Regions from separate parts of the Gordonia sp. 852002-50395_SCH5434458 genome, predicted to be linked through region 3. Evidence: riboswitches for the same ligand, from Rfam matches in the RefSeq annotation. Region 3 holds a riboswitch; each other region holds the start of a gene.

Region 1 (6,328 bases), on a different contig from region 3:
CCTGCGAGCTCGTCGTCGGAGGTCCCGTCGAGCATCGTGACGTCTGTGATGCCCGCGGCTGAGAGCGAATCCCGCACGCTCGCAGCCTGATCGGCGGTGTTGTACCAGAGCCCGACCTTCTGCTCGGGCGGGACGTCGGCGATCTGCATGAGCGTGCGGACGTGCGGCGCGACGACGATGGCCACCACCTCGGCGCGATCACTCATCAACCCGCGGACCTGCGCGAGGTGGAAGAACGTGGTGAGTACCAGGTCTGCAGGGACGGCGTCTGGGTCGAAGTGGTCGAGTACGAGCGGAGTGACCCGAATGCCGAGCTTCTCGGTGAGTTCGTCTGCGAAGTAGTCGGCGCGGTCGTCGTTGCACTCGACGAAGTACACCCGAGGTGAATCAGCGTTTATGACAGCGAGATTCAGTGCGAGGTCGCCGATCTCGGTGGGGGATAGCCCGAGCTGTAGGCACTCGTCGACCGCGCGCCGCAGTGTCTCGCGGGCGGTATCGCGTGCTTCGGACCGCGGCTGCGTCGACGTCGCGGTGAGCACGACCATCCCGCCGCGGCCCCGCGATTCAACAAGCCCGGCCGCACGTAGGTCGCCATAGGCTCTGGCGACGGTGTTCCGGTTGATGCCGAGATTGTCGGCGAGCATACGGGAACCGGGTAGGCGGTCGCCGGCGCCGAGTTGTCCCATCTCGATCATGAAGGTCAACTGGGTGACGATCTGCCGGTAAATGGGCATGTCAGAGTGCTCGCTGACGCTGATCGGCGGCTGAGGTCCCATCGGGGTCGTGTGCTCCTGAAAGATGAATGTCCTAACCGACTATGCCATAGTTGGATGATCCGCACGACCGATCTGAGGACGACCATGACAGACGACGCCTTCTGGGATGCCGCCCAGCGACACCTGATCCGCTACATCCCCGCGTTCACTCCGCGCATCATCGAACGCGCTTCGGGGTCGTACGTCTACGACTCCGACGGCAACGCGATCCTCGACTTCACGTCGGGTCAGATGAGCGCCGTGCTGGGCCATTCGCATCCCGCGATCGTCGAAGCGGTATCGAATTCGGTTGCCACGCTTGACCATTTGTTCAGCGGCATGCTCAGCAGGCCCGTCGTCGACTTTGCTTCGCGGCTGTCGACGACGCTGCCCGACAACCTCACGCGCACAGTGCTGTTGACCACGGGAGCCGAATCGAATGAGGCGGCGATCAAGATGGCCAAACTCGCCACCGGCCGGTACGAGATCGTCTCGTTCGACCGGTCGTGGCACGGAATGACCTCTGGCGCAGCGGCTGCCACGTTCTCGGCGGGTCGACGCGGCTACGGCCCGACGCTGCCGGGCAACTTCACGCTTCCCACCCCGAACGCCTACCGCTCGCCGTTCCGCAACGCCGACGGGTCCTACGACTGGGAAGCCGAACTGGAGTATGGGTTCGCGGCCGTCGACACGCAGTCGAACGGCTCGCTCGCCGCGTGCATCGTCGAACCGATCTTGTCGTCGGGTGGCATCATCGAGCTGCCCGAGGGCTACCTCGCGCGGCTGCGGCAGATGTGCGACGACCGGGGCATGCTGCTGATCCTCGACGAGGCGCAGACCGGACTCGGCCGTACCGGTACCATGTATGCGTTCGAGCGCGACGGAGTTGCCCCGGACATCCTCACACTCTCGAAGACTCTCGGCGCGGGCCTACCCGTGGCAGCCGTCGTGACGAGTGCGGAGATCGAAGACCGTTGTGCCGAGCGAGGATTCCTCTTCTACACGACCCATGCGTCGGATCCGCTCGCCGCGACCGTCGCCCTCACGGTGCTCGACGTGATCGAACGGGAGGGGCTCGTCGAGCGTGCCGCCAAGCTCGGAGATGTTCTGCGCGAGAGGCTGATCGGGCTGCGCGACGACGTCGAGGTTGTCGGCGACGTCCGGGGCCGCGGGCTGCTGCAGGGCGTCGAACTCGTGACCGACAAGGCGTCGCGCACTCCCGCAGATGCGTTGGGTGCCAAGGTGACTGCAGCCTGCCTCGAGCGCGGACTGCACATGAACATCGTCCAGCTACCCGGCATGGGCGGCATCTTCCGCATCGCCCCGCCGCTGACGATCAGCGACGACGAACTGCACCAGGGCCTCGACATCCTGACCGACTCCCTCGCCGCGTCGCTCTGAGTGCGGGTGGTTCGGCGCGGGGGTGTGGGCTCCACGACGCGGGCACGCACCCACTACCCCGACGTCAACCGAGCTCGACGACGCCGAGCGCGCGCAGGACGGTCGCGAGCTTCGCCGACGTCTCGTCGAGCTCTGCCTGCGGCTCCGACCCGGCGACGATGCCGCCGCCTGCCCAGGTGTGGACGTGACGACGATCGTCGGACAGTTCGAGCGAACGGATCGTCACCATCCACTCGCCGTCGCCCGCGGAGCCCGACCATCCGACGGCGCCCGCGTAGAATCCACGACGCTCCTCGTGATTCGAGATGAACTGTGCTGCAACATCTCCCGGTGTTCCGCACACCGCAGGGTTCGGGCTCAGCAGCAGTGCGAGGTCGAGTGCGGTGATCGTCGGATCGCTCAGCACGCCGCGAATCGCTGTCGCGAGGTGCCACATCTCGCCGGTTGAGACCAGCGAAGGCTGATCGGGCACGTCGAGTTCGCGACAGATCGGCTCGAGCGCGTCGCGGAGATGGTCGACGACGAACGCGTGCTCGGCCCGGTCCTTCGTCGAGGCGAGCAGTACCCGGCCGGCAGCATGGTCGACGTCGGGGTCTGCTGAGCGCGCCGCCGATCCCGCGTAGGGGCGGCACGTAACCTCGAGACCTTGCTTGCGCAGCAACACTTCTGGGCTAGCTCCGATGAGCCATCGAGCGCGCGGGTCGGTGTGCTCGTCGACGCTGAGGTCGACGAGAAACGCAGAGTGCTCGGCGTTTCCGTACGCCAGGGCTTCGAGAAGTCGGTCCGGGTCGACGGGAGGTTCGACATCGAATTCGACGGCGCGCGCGAGCACGACCTTCGACAACGCCCCCGCGTCGATCTCGTCGATGGCACGTGCGACCCGGTCCCGATGCGTCGCGGCGTCGGGAATCAATGTGACGCGCTCGGCGTGAGCAGGCTCCGGCGCTTGCCCCACGATCGCCGAACCGCTGTGCGTGATGGTTTCGGGAACCAGCAGCGCGGCGTCGTCGGCGGCTGTGAACCCGATCGCCCCGGTGACGGCGCCGATGCGCCCGGAACGCAACGCCTCGGCAGCCTCGGTGGCGTCGGTGAATCCCGCGGAAGCGCCACGCGCTCGAACGGTGCCGTGCGGCCTGGACAGGACGAAGACCTCCGAAGCTGGCATGGATTCACGCTACCGGTTGCGTGGAAGCGCAACCGCGCACAGACCGGCGCGGCCGGCGCGCAGAATCGGGCTCGATAACACGCTCGGCGATCGCACCCTCGGCCGCCTTTCGTGCACGCTGAGTGAAAGTTGACAGCTCAGCGTCGCGTCGGTGATCCTTGGAACAGGTCATGAGTGCCAGCGACAAGCCCCGGCTAGCTGGTCGGCAACCCTCCTCCGCGGTGGGGTGCTCCGGGTGACGACCTGGCCGTGCCCAGGGTGGGTACGGCAAGCGTGGATTCCAAGGAGACTATTCGATGACTGCTGTCGTCACCCGTTCGCACACCGAGTTCTCGCAGGCCAAGGCTGTTTCGCCTGCGCAGACCCCAACTATCGCCCCACTCGCCGACGTCGTCGGCGCCGCCGAATGCGCGCCGCTTTCCGACGGTACGACGGTGCGCTACGCCAACTTCGACTACGCGGCCAGCGCCCCCGCACTCAGCGCGGTGGCTGATGCCGTCGCCGACTCGCTGAGCACCTACGCCAGCGTGCACCGCGGCGCGGGACATCTGTCGCAGGTCACGACGCGTCGCTACGAGGAGTGCCGCGAGACCGTTCGACGCTTTGTCCGTGGTCGCGCCGACGACGCCGTCGTGTTCACTCGCAACACCACCGACGCGATCAACCTCGCGGCGCATGTGACGCCTGGCGACGTTGTCGTTCTCGACATCGAGCACCACGCGAACCTGCTTCCATGGGTCGAACGCAAAGACAAGTGGACACGCATCGTCGAAGTTGCGTCGACCATCGATGAGACTCTCGCCGCCGTCGAGCGCGAACTCGCAGCCAAGCCCGCCGCGCTACTTGCGGTGACCGCGGCGTCGAACGTGACCGGCGAGGTCCTCCCGATCTCGCGACTCGCATCGATTGCGCACCGGCACGGCGCCCGAATCCTCGTCGACGCCGCACAACTCGTCGCGCATCGCCCGGTGTCGATCGTCAGCCACGGCATCGACTACCTCGTCTTCTCGGGCCATAAGCTCTACGCGCCGTTCGGCGCGGGTGTGCTGATCGGACGCACCGACTGGCTCGACGCCGCGCAGCCGTATCTGGCGGGCGGCGGTGCAACGGCAGACGTCGACGTCGAGGCCGGTTGCGCGTCGGTGTCGTGGCACACGGGTGCAGCGCGTCACGAAGCGGGATCTCCTAATGTGTTGGGCGCCATCGCGATTGCTGCCGCATGCGACGCGATCACCGATCTCGGACACGAGTGGATCGGCGCGCACGAGGCGTACCTGTGCGCACAACTCGACGCCGGACTCGCCGAGATCGACGGAGTCACCCCCCTTCGTGTCTTCGACGACGGCCTCGAGCGCGTCGGCATCGCAGGCTTCACCGTCGACGGCCATAGCCCGCGCGAGGTGGCGGAGTACCTGAGTTCGGAACACGGCATCGGTGTGCGCGACGGAAAGTTCTGCGCTCACCCGCTTCTCGACCGACTCGGTTATCCCGACGGCGCCGTACGCGCGAGCTTCGGACTCGGCAGCTCGTCCGACGACGTCGACCGCCTGCTCCACGCGCTGCGCTGCCTGAGCGATCGCAGCGCCGACGCCCCCGACATCCACCACCGAAAGGCACACTCGTGACGATCCAATCGAGTTCTCCGACAGACGTTCTCGCCGACCAGCTCCTTGCTGCCGACACCGGCGTCATCACCATCGGCCGCCCGGCGCTGCGGGTTGCGATCGTCGGCGACGCCGGTGCCGCCGAACTGCCGATCGTCGTGCGACGTTCGACGCTGCGCGACGCCCAGCGCACTCGCTCGCTACTGCGGGCCGGCACCCGTGACACCGCGAACTTCTCGGTAGCACTGGCTGTCGAGGTTGCGATCGCACCGCATCCGGGGTCGGCGCGCGCGTCTGTCGCCTCGGTGTCGGCTGCCGGCTCGGCGGTGACGTCCGTGGGGGATCGCGCAGAGACCGTGCGCTACGTCGGCACCCCGCACGGCCTGGCCACACTGATCCGAGACATCTACGCGGCAGAGGTCGCCGACGCCGTGCTCATCGTGCCGATCGACGGCTCGGCCACCGAGCACCGCGTGCGCGCAGAGGTGCTGCCGCAGTTCGAGTCTCGCCGGGCTGCGTGATCTCGACAAGCTCGATCAGCGGGTAACAAGCTGATCAGCGGGTGGTGATCTCGACAAGCTCGATCAGCGGGTGGGGCTCGATCAGCGGATTGGCTCGGTCGGCGGGCGGTGATCTCGACAAGCTCGATCAGCGGAGTGGGCTCGATCAGCGGGTAGCAAGCTCGATCAGCGGGGTGGCTCGGCGGGTGGGGTTCGATCAGCGGGCGGCGTAGGCGCGGGCGAGGTTGAGGCGCTGCCACGACTGTGCGCCGGGGCGTTGGTCGTCGAGTGGGTATCCGGCGGGATACGCGGTGCGTCGCAGTAGGTCGGCTGCTTGTGCGCGGGTGAGGCGAGGATGTGCGCGCAGCACGAGGTCGACGGCTGCGGGCGGTACGACGAACGCTGCACTCGGCGAGCCGATGCGCGAGAGTGCGTAGGACATGCGCTTGTTGTAGTCGGCCAGTGCGTCGGGTGTGCTGCGATAGGGTGTGTCGCGCGCGATGCACGTCGATAGTGCTGCGCGGCAACGCCATTCGAGTTCTGCGCGGAGTTCCTGTCCGGCGGCCACGATCAGTGGGCGGAAGCGTGGGTCGGCGTATCTGTCGGCGACGGCGGCGTCGGCGACCATGCGTCCGGCGATCACGTCGAGCGGGTAGTGCACGCCGAGGACGACGCGGTTGTAGCCGGCCTCGCTGCCGCGCGCGAGGAACTGTGGTGCGAGTTCGGGAATCATCAATGCGAGCAGCCCGGTGCGGATCATTGCCGAGGCGGTGTGCCCGGACGGGTACGACGAGCCGCTGGACTGCACGTCGCTCTTGGACCTGCCGGGCCGGTTGTACACCGTGATGCGGTCGGGTTCGGCCACATACGGACGGTCGTTGTCAGACAGGGCCTTCTCGACCG
Region 2 (6,328 bases), on a different contig from region 3:
TCGGGCGCAAGCGCCAGCACCTGATCAGCGGTCCACCGGTCCCCCATGCGTTTCAGCCAACCACACGGCACCGACATCGGTGGGCGAGGCAGTGATGGCCTCGCGCGGAGATCCCCAGCCCCACGGCGGGTCGGGAATTGCTCGACGAAGCGTCGGCGCGATCTCGGCCTGGAACAGTTCGAGGCTGCGCCGATGATCGCCGCGGTCGAGTCCGTTGGCGTCGGCGTGCAGATGCAGCACCGTGTGGCCGAACTGCTCGTGGTAGCGATGCACCTTGTCGATGATCTGTTGCGGACTGCCGATCAGCGCGGACGATCGCTCGATGAAGTCGTCGAGCGTCGCGAAGACAGGTGTCACTCCGAGTCTCGCCTGCGCTGCGAGGTAGCCCTCGAAGACCGGACGGTACTTGTCCTTCGCGTCCTGCGACCGTTCCGCCGCGAAGAAGCCCGCGGTGCCCGCTCCGACGGCGATCTGCGCGGGGTCGTGGCCGTAGGCATCCCAACGTTCCCGGTAGAAGCGGATGAGCTCTGCGTAGGGTTCGATCGTATTGGTGACGTTCGCGGAGAACAACGGATCGCCGTATCGCGCTGCGAGGTCGACGGATTCGCGGCTCGTCGCGCTGCCGTGCCAGATGCGGATCGGACGTTGCAGCGGCAGCGGCCATACCTCGGCGTCGTTCAGTGGTGGCCTGAACTGTGTGGGATAGGTGATCTTGTTGTTGCGCCACAGAGTTCGGAAGACCTCGAATGATTCTGCGTTGCGCGCCCACTGATCGTCGGGCGTGACGTTGAAGAGTTCACGTTGCGCCGAACCGTTTCCCTTGCCGATGATCAGTTCGAGCCTGCCACCCGACAGGTGGTCCAGCGTGGCGTAATCCTCGTATGCGCGAACAGGATCGAGCAGCGACAGGGTCGTCACGGCTGTGAACAGTCGGATACGGGAGGTCAGCGCAGCGATGTGACTGAGCACCACCGTCGGCGACGACGAGATGAATGGACGCTCGTGACGCTCACCAACACCGAAGCCGTCGAATCCCAGTTCCTCGGCGAGCAACGCGCTGTCGACGACCTCGCGGAAGCGGTCCGCCGTACTCAGCTGGATACCCGACGTCGGATCGGGCGTGTGGGTGATCAGTGTGATCGTGATGAACCGCATGGCTTTTCAGTCGATCAGAAGGTGCTCGGCGGATTGACCGTCGACTTCTCGACGCCCGTATCCGGGACGCCCCACTTGGCGAAGATCTTGGCGTAGTCGCCGGTCTCGATCAGCTTGTTCACGGCATCGGAGATCGGCTTGGCCAGGCCCGCGTTCTTGGCGGTGACGAATCCGACTGGTGTGGAACTGATCTGGCCGAGGAACTTGGTGCCCTCGACGTGCTTCTCGTCGTACTTCAGGCTCAGTACCGGACCGAAGAACAGTTCGACCTTGCCGTTGGCCAGACCCAGGAAGATGGGCGCCGTGTCGTTAAAATACTGGACGGTCCAGGGCTTCTTGCCGATCTTGGCGCAGTCGTCGACGTGCGAGCTCAGCAGTGTCTGAAAGGTCGATCCGGGAGTGGTCGCGATGGTGTAACCGCACACATCGGTGATGGTCGAGACCTTCTGCAGGTCAACGCGTTTCGAGCCGAGGAAGCCCTGTCCGTCGTTGAGGTAGGTCGAGAAGTCGAGGACTTTCTCACGTTCGGCTGTGACTCCGAAGTTCGCCTGTCCTACTTGGTATTTCCCGTTCTGGACGCCGGGGATGATCGAGGCGAATGTTCCGTACTCGACGTTCCAGTTGACACCGAGGACCTTGCCGATCGCGTCACGCAAATCGAGATCGAGTCCGACGTTCTTGTCGTCGACCACACCACCGTGCGGCAGGTTCGACGTCCCGGGTGTCTGCGTGGTGCCGACGGTCAGGGTTCCTGCAGAGCGCACGCTCTCAGGCAGTTCGGCGCTGATTGCGTCGTCCTTTGCGATCTTGCTGGTGATGTCCTGTGTCGGAACGGCCGACGCCTCTGCAGAGTTCGCTGTGTCGTCCGACGACGAGCCACAGCCACTCAACACGATACTGCCGACCACTGCGCCGGACGCCAACATAGCGAGGATACGTGGGCGGTTCTTCATCGTTCTGGTCCCCTTGTCTGAATTCTTCTGTGTAGTAACTGGTTACGGCACGCAGAGGTGACCATCGTGCACATTCGCACGGGTACTCTCATAGCACCGCGGAGAGAAACGCTTTCGTGCGCTCGTGCTGCGGGTCGTCGAGAATCTCTGCGGGAACCCCGGATTCGACGATGCGCCCGCCGTCGAGGAAGATCGCCTGGTCGGCAACTTCACGTGCGAACCCGATCTCGTGCGTGACAATCACCATGGTCATGCCGCTGCGTGCGAGATCGCGGATCACGGCCAAAACCTCGCCGACGAGTTCAGGATCGAGCGCGCTTGTCGGTTCGTCGAACAGCATGAGGCGCGGCTTGAGCGCCAAGGCTCGGGCAATGGCGACACGTTGCTGCTGACCGCCGGAGAGCTGGCGTGGGTAGGCACTTTCGCGTCCAGCCATGCCGACACGTTCGAGCAGATCGCCGGCTCGTGCGACAGCTTCGCCGCGCGGGATACCCGCAGCCAACCGTCCTTCGATCACGTTCTGCTGCACGGTCATATGCCCGAAGAGGTTGAACTGCTGGAAGACCATCCCGATGGTGGCGCGCTGACGCGCGATCTCACGATGGGACAGTTCGTGCAGCTTTCCCGACGACGGCCGGTATCCGATGATCTCGCCGCCGACCTCGACGAACCCGCTGTCGGGCTTCTCGAGGTGATTGATACAGCGCAGTAGCGTCGACTTGCCGGAGCCCGACGGTCCGAGCAGCACGGTTACAGTGCCACGCGGGACGTCGACGTCGATGCCGTCGAGGACTTTGTGGAGTCCGAAACTCTTGCGCAGTCCTCGGATTCGGACGAGAGGTAGCGTCTCGTCGTAGGTGTGATTGTCATGCCCGGCCGTGGTGTACCCGCGGCGCGTGGTCGAAAAGCTCACGCGCCCACCGCACCTTCGTTACGACGATCAAACCTGCGAAGGTCGGTACGCACTCGCCCGAACAGCGGCAAGTTCTCACGGACCGTCGTCCAGAAGCCTTGTTGCGGTCGGCGATTGCCACGCGAGTAGTGACGTTCGACGAAGTACTGCCCTACCGAGAGCACACTGGTGACGATGATGTACCAGATGGTCGCGACCAACAGCAGAGGCAGGATCAGGTAGTTCTGCTGGTAGATCAGCTGTACGGAGTAGAGCAGGTCTTGGACGGCGATCACACTGACGATCGACGTCGCCTTGAGCAGACCGATGAGCAGATTGCCCGACGCCGGGACGATCGCCGGCATGGCCTGCGGCAGGATGATTCGACGGAAGATGCGATACCGACTGAGCCCCAACGCTTCTGCGGCCTCCGCCTGACCGCGGTCGACGGAGAGGATGCCCCCGCGCACGATCTCGGCAGCGAAGGCCGCGACGTCCAGGGTCAGTGCGACGAACGCTGCCAGCACGCCCGAGAACAGGTGCGCCGTATCGGCTTTGACGAACTCCGGACCGAACGGAATCCCTAGTGACAGTTGCGGATACAGCGAGGCCAGCTCGTACCAGAAGAGCAACTGGACAAGCGGCGGAATAGATCGGATCAACCAGACGTAGCCTGCGCTCAGCGTCGACAAGATGGGATTCGACGACAAGCGCATCACGGCGAGCAGAATCCCCAATGCGAAGCCGCACACCATGACTGACGCAGTCAGCCACAAAGTCAAGCCGAGGCCGCGCAGAACTGATGCGTGGAAGAAGTAGTCGCCGACCACATCCCACTGGAACCGCGGATTGGTGATCAGCGTGTGCACCAGCATTGCCGCAAGCACGAGAACCACGGCGCTACTCACCCACTGGCCGGGCTTGCGCGCCTTGACCAGCTTGGCCGAAAGCAGTTCTGCGTCACGCGGTTCGCTGGTCAGCGGACGCGACTGCGCAGCGGAAAGTTCAGCGGTCACAGGTATCGGTCTTCAATCCTCGATGTCGTTGTTACGGCAGCGGCGAGCGCCTGCTTCCGTCGGGTTGTCACCTGGAGCACCCCACCACGACGGAGGGTTGCCGGCCAGCAAGCCAGGGCTGGGCGCTGACACTCATAACCGACGCCAGGTTAGTGCCAGGTCGACGCCGCGCCGAGGGTATGAATCTGCGCGATTCTTAGGGTCGCGAAGTGGACGGTCGGATTGTTCGCGAAGGCGTCGCCCCTGTGCCCCGCGGTGGAACACATATCGTGGGCACAACGCCGACACGAGGAGAGCCTTATGACCGAGCTATTCGAGATCACCCGCTTGATCCAGGCCGAGCCGTCGGCGATCTTTGAGCTTCTGACCACGCCAGAAGGTCACGTCGCCATCGACAGCTCAGGCATGCTGCAAAGTGCGGAAGGGTCGACGGTCGGCGCGGTGGGCGATGAGTTTGTCGTCCACATGGATCGCGAATCGCTCAACGACCTTCCGATGGGTAAGTACGACGTGAGGGTGATCATCACGGGCTACGAGCAGAACCGGTGGGTCGAATGGACGATCATCGGCACCGTCCGACCGCCCCTCGATCACCGCTACGGATACCGACTCGAACCGACTGACGACGGCACGCTCGTCACGTCGTACTACGACTGGAGCCGCGTGACCCACGAGGACATCAAAGGCCGGTTCCCGATCATTCCCGAGGCCGGGCTACGCGCGACGCTCGGGATTCTGGCGCGGACGGTTGAGAATCAATAGCGTCCCGCCGACGTCGACCTCACTTCAACGACGCGTCGTCGCCCATCACGGCGCCCTCGCGGCGAGGATCGGCCCCGCCGAGCCAGCCGTTGCCTGAGCGCTGTAGTGCGCTGAGCCCGCTGGACTGATCGTCGACCGACACCTGTTCTCCGCGTTCGCGCAATCCCTTGACGAGCGGATCGTCGGCGCCGCCGTTCGCAGTGTTGACCAGCGGGTGCTCGCCGCCGACATTCGACGTCGGGGTGTTGGCCGTACCGAAGTCGATCATCGACACGGCCTGCTGCGGGTTCAGCTTCCAATCCAGCATTCCAACAAGCGTTTTCACGACGAACTGGATGATCACGGAGCCGCCGGGCGAGCCGAGAGCAGCGCTGAGGGTGTCCGGCGCACCGTTGGCTCCCGGCTGCATAACGAGGGTCGGGGCCATCGATGATCGCGGCCGCTTGCCCGGCGAAACCCGGTTGGCGAGAAGCGCTCCCGACTCGTCGCGTGGCTCAGCGGAGAAGTCGGTGAGCTGATTGTTGAGGATGAAGCCGTCGACCATATGGAAGCTGCCGAACGCCGATTCGACGGTCGTCGTCATCGACGCCACGTTGCCGTACTTGTCGGCGACGGTGATGTGGCTGGTTCCGTGTTCTGTGCCGGTGTACGAACCGAGCGGGACCTCACCGAGGTCTCCGGGCTGTGCCTTACCCAGCGACGTGTTCGGTTTGATCAGTGCCGCACGCTGTTTCAGGTAGGTCGGATCCAACATCGTCGCTACACCCTTGCCCGGCAACGGGATGAAGTCGGGATCGGCGATGTACTTGTCACGGTCGGCATAGGCGAGGCGTTCGGCCTCGTTGATCAGATGCACCGCTTCGGGATTCGGATGCCCGCCGTCGCGGTCGACGCCGGTCGGCCCCATCGACGGAATGTCGAAGTTGGAGAGGATGCCCATCGTCGCGGCGACAGTGATGCCACCCGACGACGGTCCTGGCATCGCCACGATGCGATGCCCGCGGTACTCGGTGGAGACCGGTTCGCGGCGCATTGCCTTGTAGTTCTTGAGGTCGTCGGCGGTAAGGAGACTCGGCGTCATACCGTTCGACGTCGAGCCAGCCTTCGCGACGATCGCATCGGCGACCGAGCCGGTGTATAGCGCTTGAGCGCCGTCGGTTGCCAACGCGCCCAACGTTTTCGCGTACGCGGGGTTGGCCAGTCGCGTTCCAGCAGTCTTCGGTGTGCCGTCCGGATTGAGGAAGTACGAGCGCGCGTCGTCGTCGGCCTTGAGGTCGCCAGCCGACTCGGAGATTGCGGTGGCGAGTCGCGGCGAAATGTCGAAGCCGTTGTCGGACAGGCTGACCGCGGGATCGAAGAGGTTCTTCCAGGCGGTGCGGCCATGTTCCTTGTGGATCTCTTCCAGCATGCGCACAGCGCCGGGCACACCGATGGAGCGGCCAGATGCGCGGGCGCTCGGGATGGGTGCACGTTGATCAATGGGGCTGATGTAGCGCAAGTAGTCCTCGGTGGCCGCCGCCGGGGCTGTCTCGCGGCCGTCGAAAGCGGTG
Region 3 (6,328 bases):
CAGCGTCCCGAAGTCGGGCGCCAACACAGTGGCCGCATTGCCGACCGTGAAAGCCACCATCAACCCGATCAACAGCGTGCGACGAGACATCCGCGCGGTCAGTGCGGCGATGAGAGGCGCCCCGACCACCACCCCGAGTGCGTAGGCCGAGACGACGTAGCCCGCAGTCGGCTCGGAGACATGCACCGAGGACGCGATGTTCGGCAGTAAGCCCATCGCGACGAACTCCGTGGTGCCGATCCCGAACCCGCCCAGCGCCATCGCCAGCATGGCGAACCGACGAGTTGTGTTGGAGTGGACCACGTTACTGCTGGTCCCGGCCATGTTCGTCTCGGTTGGGGCGGTTGAGGACATTCACGCTGCAACGAGCACGCCAGTGGGCGTGATTCCGTCGTCGACGGTGACATCGTTCACACCCCGCCTGCGCAGGGGTTCCGAGTCAGGCGGCGGGTGCGCCCGCCGTCGTTGATTTCGGGGTGGCACCCTGCTGCTGCGTCGACGCACCGGGTGTCGACTCGTCAGATGTCGACTTGTCGCGTGTCGACTCCCCCGATGTCGACTGCTCCGATGTTGACTGCTCCGGCGTCGGCTTCTCGGGTGCAGGCTTCTCCGGTGTCGACTCTCCTGGTCCAGGCTTCGGCGCATGCGCGCCGCCGGGAGCCTCAACCGGCTGCGAAGAGCCGCCGAGCGGCGCCTGTGTTTGCAGTGAGCCGCTGCCGGCAGGAGGCGTCGACGCAGCTTCGGTACCGGTCCCGTCACCTGTGCCTGCGCCACCCGAGCCGACAGGATCGTCGACGCCTTGTCGGCCGGAGATTCCCCCGCCGGAGATTCCATCAGTACCCGAGGCACTGCGCGCTTCGGGCCCGCCGAGAGTCTTCGCGGTGTCCACGGCCCCCGGGGCGTCGGCAATCTTCTCCGATGCTGACAGCGCCGCCACCGACGCGGTCTGGCTGGTGGTCGTCGGGGTGCGCAGCGACGCGAGCCGCTCTTCGAACGCGACCAGCGACGGTCGGTACGCGGGTCCGGGAATGCCGGTGACATCGCGGCCGGTCAGTGTGTAGGCCCAGAACTTTCCGAAGTTCACCGGCATCGACGCGATGCTCCTGACAGTGGTCCGCAACGCGTCGACGCCCTGACCCCAGAGCACCGGGTTCCACGTGAACAGCCCCTGTGCCATGTTCTGGAACGTGTAGACGTCGGTGAGCACCCCGCCGTAGCCGAGGTCGGGCAACTGCGGGAACCAACCCATGGCCCACCGGATCGGCGGCTGGAAGTCGGCCAGTGTGATGCCGAGGATGTCCGGGAACTTCCACCGCTTGCTCACGAGGTCGGGCACGGTCCAGCCGAGACCGAGCTTGTCGACGAACTGCTGGGTGAGAACCCATGCCGACGACGGCACGACGAGCTGGCAGGTGTTGACCTCAGCGGTGGTGTCCTGGCAGTCCAACGGCTTGACTCCCCAGGCGTCCCACAGGGCTCCGTTGGTGGCTGGCAGATACATGTAGAGCGGATACAGACCGTGCTTGACCCAGTAGCCCGCGAGGCCGTCGAGGGCCCCGATCGGGTCGTGAAGCGGATCGGGAAGATCGCAGATCGGATCGCCCGTGAAGCACACGGTGGTCACCGGAATCCCGCCGAAGTCGTCGACGTCGCGTCCGCCTGCCATGGTCAGTCCGGGGATCACGCCGATCAGGACGCGTTCGATGCCCTGTCCGTAGAGAGTTCCCGCTTGCCGCGGATCGGAGTAGAGCAGTCCGGACACGCCGGTCGATGAGATCTCGTAGCCAGACGTGTTGCCGGTGCCGATATCTGTGAGTACGTCGCCGCCGATTCCTGCGCCCTGCGAGTACCCGACGATCACGACGGGTTTGCCATCACACTGCGCCTGATAATTCGCCACAGTCGACATCGTTGCCGCGACGCCCTGCGACTGACTGTCGTCGAATCCGAAGGCACCCAACGGCCAGATCGACGCCGGATACTCGACGCGCTCGACGGTGTAGCCGGCATATTGGGGTTGGCGCGTGACGCCGTCGAGCAGATGTCCCTGGGGGTCCCACGTACCACCGACGAAGACGAGTGCGCCGTTGCCGCAATTGTCGGCGGTCTCGGCCCGCGCGACACCCGCGCCGGAGGTTTGACCTATGGCGAGGAGAACCGCTGCGACTGCGGCGAGTCCGAGTGTGCTCGCCGCAGTGATCGATCGCCGGAAACCGAAGTGACCACCCATGCGTTCTCCACCAATCCGGACGATCTGTACCGCGTCGCCGCGAGTCGTCGGCGTTCCGCTCCGGCCGAGTTACTCGCGAATGTTCGGATCGTAGAATTTCGTGACCCACGCCACAGCAGAATCCGACGGTCGAACAGCGAACCGACGACGATGGACGCCAAATTCGACTGTTCGGACTACACGAGAGACCCTCAATCGCGGCCTTTTCGACGCCCGCACGCAATGTCGCCGCAGCGATGCCTTGTCCACCCCAAGAACCAGGCTGCGTCGGAGGGTTCTCACTTCATTTCGGCCGTGTTATATCCTTGACGCCAGGTCATGAGTATCAGCGCAAAGCCCCGGCTCGCTGATCGGCAACCCTCCAACCGCGGTGGGGTGCTCCGGGTGATGACCGGGTTGTGGGACCCCGTTCTGCGACGATCCTTCGTCGATGATGGTTTCGGGTCCCCAGCAAGCGCGGGTCCGAAGGTCGGACCCCAACAGGGTCGTCGTGCCCTGCCGACCGTAGAAAGTGATGCGTATTCAATGTCTGACGTCGACGTCGACCAGAATCCAGCCGACAACTGGAGTTTCGAGACCAAGCAGATTCACGCAGGCCAGACAGCCGACGCGGCGACCAACGCCCGCGCTCTGCCGATCTACCAGACCACGTCGTACACGTTCAACGACACCACCCATGCCGCGAATCTGTTCGGCCTCGCCGAGCCAGGCAACATCTACACGCGCCTGATGAATCCGACACAGGATGTCGTCGAGCAGCGTCTCGCCGCTCTCGAGGGCGGTGTCGCGGCGCTGCTCGTCGCGTCGGGTCAGGCTGCGGAGACATACTCGATCCTCAACATCGTCGAGAACGGCGGGCACGTCGTGTCGAGTCCGCGCCTCTACGGCGGAACGTACAACCTCTTCCACTACACGCTGCCCAAGCTCGGCATCGAGGTCACGTTCGTCGAGGATCCGGAAGATCTCGACTCGTGGCAGGCCGCGGTGCGCGACAACACGCGCGCGTTCTACGGCGAGTCGATCTCCAACCCGAACAACGAGATCCTCGACATCGAGGGCATCTCGGAGGTTGCACATCGCAACGGCGTGCCGCTCATCGTCGACAACACCGTCGCCACCCCGTATCTGCTCAACCCGCTCGCGCATGGCGCCGACATCGTCGTGCACTCGGCCACCAAGTACATCGGTGGGCACGGCACCGCGATCGGCGGCGTGATCATCGACGGCGGCACCTTCGACTGGCGTGTACAGCGCGACGGCAAAGACCTCTTCCCCGGTTTCACCACGCCCGACCCGAGCTACCACGGTGCGGTCTTCGCCGATCTCGGCGCTCCCGCGTACGCACTCAAGGCACGTGTGCAGTTGCTCCGCGACACCGGCGCAGCCATCTCGCCGTTCAACGCGTTCCTGCTCGCACAGGGTCTCGAGACCTTGAGCCTGCGCGTCGAGCGTCACGTCGCCAACGCGCAGCGCGTCGCCGAGTACCTCAACGACAACCCGCAGGTCGAGGAGGTCTACTACGCCGGACTGTCGTCGTCGCCCTGGTACAAGCGCGGCCAGGAGCTCGCACCGAAGGGGCAGGGCGCTGTCATCGGGTTCGAGATCGCAGGCGGCGTCGACGCGGGCAAGCGGTTCGTCGAGGCGCTCACACTGCACAGCCACGTCGCCAACATCGGTGATGTGCGCTCACTGGTGATCCACCCCGCATCGACCACCCACAGCCAGCTGACCCCCGAGGAGCAACTCGCCGCGGGTGTCACCCCCGGCCTCGTCCGCCTCGCGGTGGGCATCGAGGGAATCGACGACATCCTCGCTGACCTCGACCGGGGTTTCGAAGCAGCCAAGTAGACAACGCAGAGCAAGGAGCGAGGACACCTGTGTCGGTGAGCATCGACCCGCAGACGGATACAGAGCAACGGCCGGACTGGGAGAACGCCCCGGACGGCCAGATGCTCAGCGCCCGTCTCGGGTCGATCTCACTCGACAACGGTGAGCAGATCGACGACGTGACCCTCGCCTTTCAGCGGTGGGGAAAACTGTCGCCTGCTCGCGACAACGTCATCCTCACGCTGCACGCCCTGACCGGCGATTCACACGTGACCGGACCCGCCGATGCTGCTCATCCCTCCCCCGGCTGGTGGGACGGTCTGATCGGTCCCGGCGCGGCAGTCGACACCGACGAATGGTGCGTCATCTCGGCAAACGTGCTCGGCGGATGCCGTGGATCGACCGGGCCCGCATCGCTGGACCCCACCGGCCGACCGTGGGGTTCGAGCTTCCCGCAACTCACCGTGCTCGATCAGGTCCGCGCCGAAGTCGCACTGATGGATCATCTGGGCATCGAGAGCATCGGCGCGGTTGTGGGCGGCTCGATGGGCGGCGCACGCGCACTCGAGTGGATCATCGAGTACCCCGAACGGGTTCGAAGCGCACTCGTGCTCGCCGTCGGCGCTCGTGCGACGGCCGACCAGATCGGTACGCAGACAACGCAAATCGCAGCCATCACGTCCGATCCGGCGTGGCACGGCGGCGATTATCACGGCACCGGCGAGGCGCCGACGACCGGAATGGGAATCGCGCGTCGGATCGCGCACCTGACCTACCGCAGCGAACCGGAGCTCGACGAACGCTTCGCGAATGACGCTCAGGGCCAAGAGAATCCACTCACCGGCGGACGTTACGCCGTGCAGAGTTACCTCGAGCACCAGGCGGGCAAACTGGTCGAGCGTTTCGATCCGGGCAGCTACGTCATCCTCAGCGAAGTACTCAATCACCACGACGTCGGGCGCGATCGCGGTGGCGTGAAGGCCGCACTCAACGCGTGCAACGTTCCGGTGATCGTCGGCGGTATCGACTCGGATCGCCTGTACCCCTTGCGGTTACAGGTCGAACTCGCCGAAGAGCTCGGCAATTGCGTCGGCGGCCTGCAGGTGGTTCAGTCCGACAACGGCCACGACGGATTCCTCACCGAATTCGACGCCATCGGCGATCTACTCAAGCGCACAGTCGATCTCGCGCGTCACTGAGCCTCGGGGCGTCACGGGCACTACCCCAGACGCTCGAGGAGTCAGAACGCTCTCGTCCCGTCAGGGCGGCGGCAGCAGTCCGTCGGGAACCGGCGTCGTGGTCGTCGTGGTCGGAGGTGTCAGTTGACCCGCTCCTGCACCACGATCGTTATGTGACTGGGACGCACCACCATTCGAACCAGCCCCGCCAGAGGGTTGCTGATGGTTGGGAGTCGGCGTCTCCAGGCCGGGAGCGGGCGTCCCCGACGGCGGAACGAACCCCGGCGGCAGCAGCTTGGGCGGAATCGTGATTCCGGGTGGCAGCGGCAAAGTGGGACGACTGGTCTCCGCGCTGGGTGGCCGCGTTGTCGTCGACGGCGTACTCGGACGCGCGGAGAGTGTCAGCGTGGACGGCGACGGCGTCGTCGGAGGCAATTGCGTTGTCGCCCAACCCGGTCCGTCGTCCTCGCGAGCTGTGCGCGGGGCTTCGGCCGACGTCGAGGTGAGTTGTGTCGGTTCCTGTCTCGTTTCCGAGGGAACGATGTCGGACTGGTCGGAGTCGGTCGATATCGACGCGACGCGAGCACTCGAGGGCGACGGGATGTCCGTGGAGTTGCCGGTGAGTGTCGAACCCACCGCGTACACCGTGAACATCGCTGCGGCGATGACGACGGCTGCAACAGCAATCGGCAGCGGAGAGAGCACTCCCCTGCGCCTCCCGCCTCCGATGAAGGCCAGTCGACTAGGCGCCGTTGCCTGCTCGGACGAGAGCATCGCGGCGCCCACAGCTGCGGTTTGTTCCGGATTCGTCGGGATGATGACCTCGACGAGTCCGCCTTCGGCATCCTCTTCGGGCACCATGTCGGCGATGGTCGGCAGGTTCGCCAGACCACCGACGAGAACCACCGCGCACGCCGAATGCGTTGCGAGGTAACGGCTCAGCTCTTCGCGAGCGTCTTTCAGGAATGGACGTACCGCCGAGGCGAGCGTTGCGTCGCCGATTCGGAACCGGCCGGCGGCGTCGACTGTGCCGTGCTCACCCGACTCCTCCTTGGCGGTTCTGACGGCACTACGCAAAGCGTTGCGACTGAGC

The links. Region 3 has a riboswitch for S-adenosylmethionine ahead of A5785_RS07430 (bifunctional o-acetylhomoserine/o-acetylserine sulfhydrylase). Riboswitches for the same ligand answer to the same signal wherever they lie in the genome.
Region 1: linked by a shared signal. The riboswitch ahead of A5785_RS15740 (aminotransferase class V-fold PLP-dependent enzyme) and the one ahead of A5785_RS07430 (bifunctional o-acetylhomoserine/o-acetylserine sulfhydrylase) in region 3 are both predicted to bind S-adenosylmethionine.
Region 2: linked by a shared signal. The riboswitch ahead of A5785_RS22135 (amino acid ABC transporter permease) and the one ahead of A5785_RS07430 (bifunctional o-acetylhomoserine/o-acetylserine sulfhydrylase) in region 3 are both predicted to bind S-adenosylmethionine.

What each region holds. Positions count from the first base shown of each region.
Region 1 covers NZ_LZTC01000067.1:61,076-67,403, forward strand. Annotated here, with positions in the region: gene A5785_RS15725 (GntR family transcriptional regulator) at 1-776, opposite strand, end outside; gene A5785_RS15730 (aspartate aminotransferase family protein) at 861-2,156, shown strand; gene A5785_RS15735 (isochorismate synthase) at 2,221-3,321, opposite strand; SAM riboswitch class IV at 3,488-3,601, shown strand; gene A5785_RS15740 (aminotransferase class V-fold PLP-dependent enzyme) at 3,618-4,946, shown strand; gene A5785_RS15745 (hypothetical protein) at 4,943-5,446, shown strand; gene A5785_RS15750 (phosphatase PAP2 family protein) at 5,643-6,328, opposite strand, start outside.
Region 2 covers NZ_LZTC01000103.1:1,452-7,779, reverse strand. Annotated here, with positions in the region: gene A5785_RS22155 (hypothetical protein) at 1-47, opposite strand, end outside; gene A5785_RS22150 (LLM class flavin-dependent oxidoreductase) at 25-1,155, opposite strand; gene A5785_RS22145 (transporter substrate-binding domain-containing protein) at 1,170-2,108, opposite strand; gene A5785_RS22140 (amino acid ABC transporter ATP-binding protein) at 2,197-2,937, opposite strand; gene A5785_RS22135 (amino acid ABC transporter permease) at 3,018-4,016, opposite strand; SAM riboswitch class IV at 4,039-4,156, opposite strand; gene A5785_RS22130 (hypothetical protein) at 4,317-4,778, shown strand; gene A5785_RS22125 (gamma-glutamyltransferase family protein) at 4,798-6,328, opposite strand, start outside.
Region 3 covers NZ_LZTC01000035.1:212,988-219,315, reverse strand. Annotated here, with positions in the region: gene A5785_RS07440 (MFS transporter) at 1-324, opposite strand, end outside; gene A5785_RS07435 (cutinase family protein) at 440-2,230, opposite strand; SAM riboswitch class IV at 2,545-2,693, shown strand; gene A5785_RS07430 (bifunctional o-acetylhomoserine/o-acetylserine sulfhydrylase) at 2,756-4,078, shown strand; gene metX (homoserine O-acetyltransferase MetX) at 4,108-5,256, shown strand; gene A5785_RS07420 (hypothetical protein) at 5,317-6,328, opposite strand, start outside.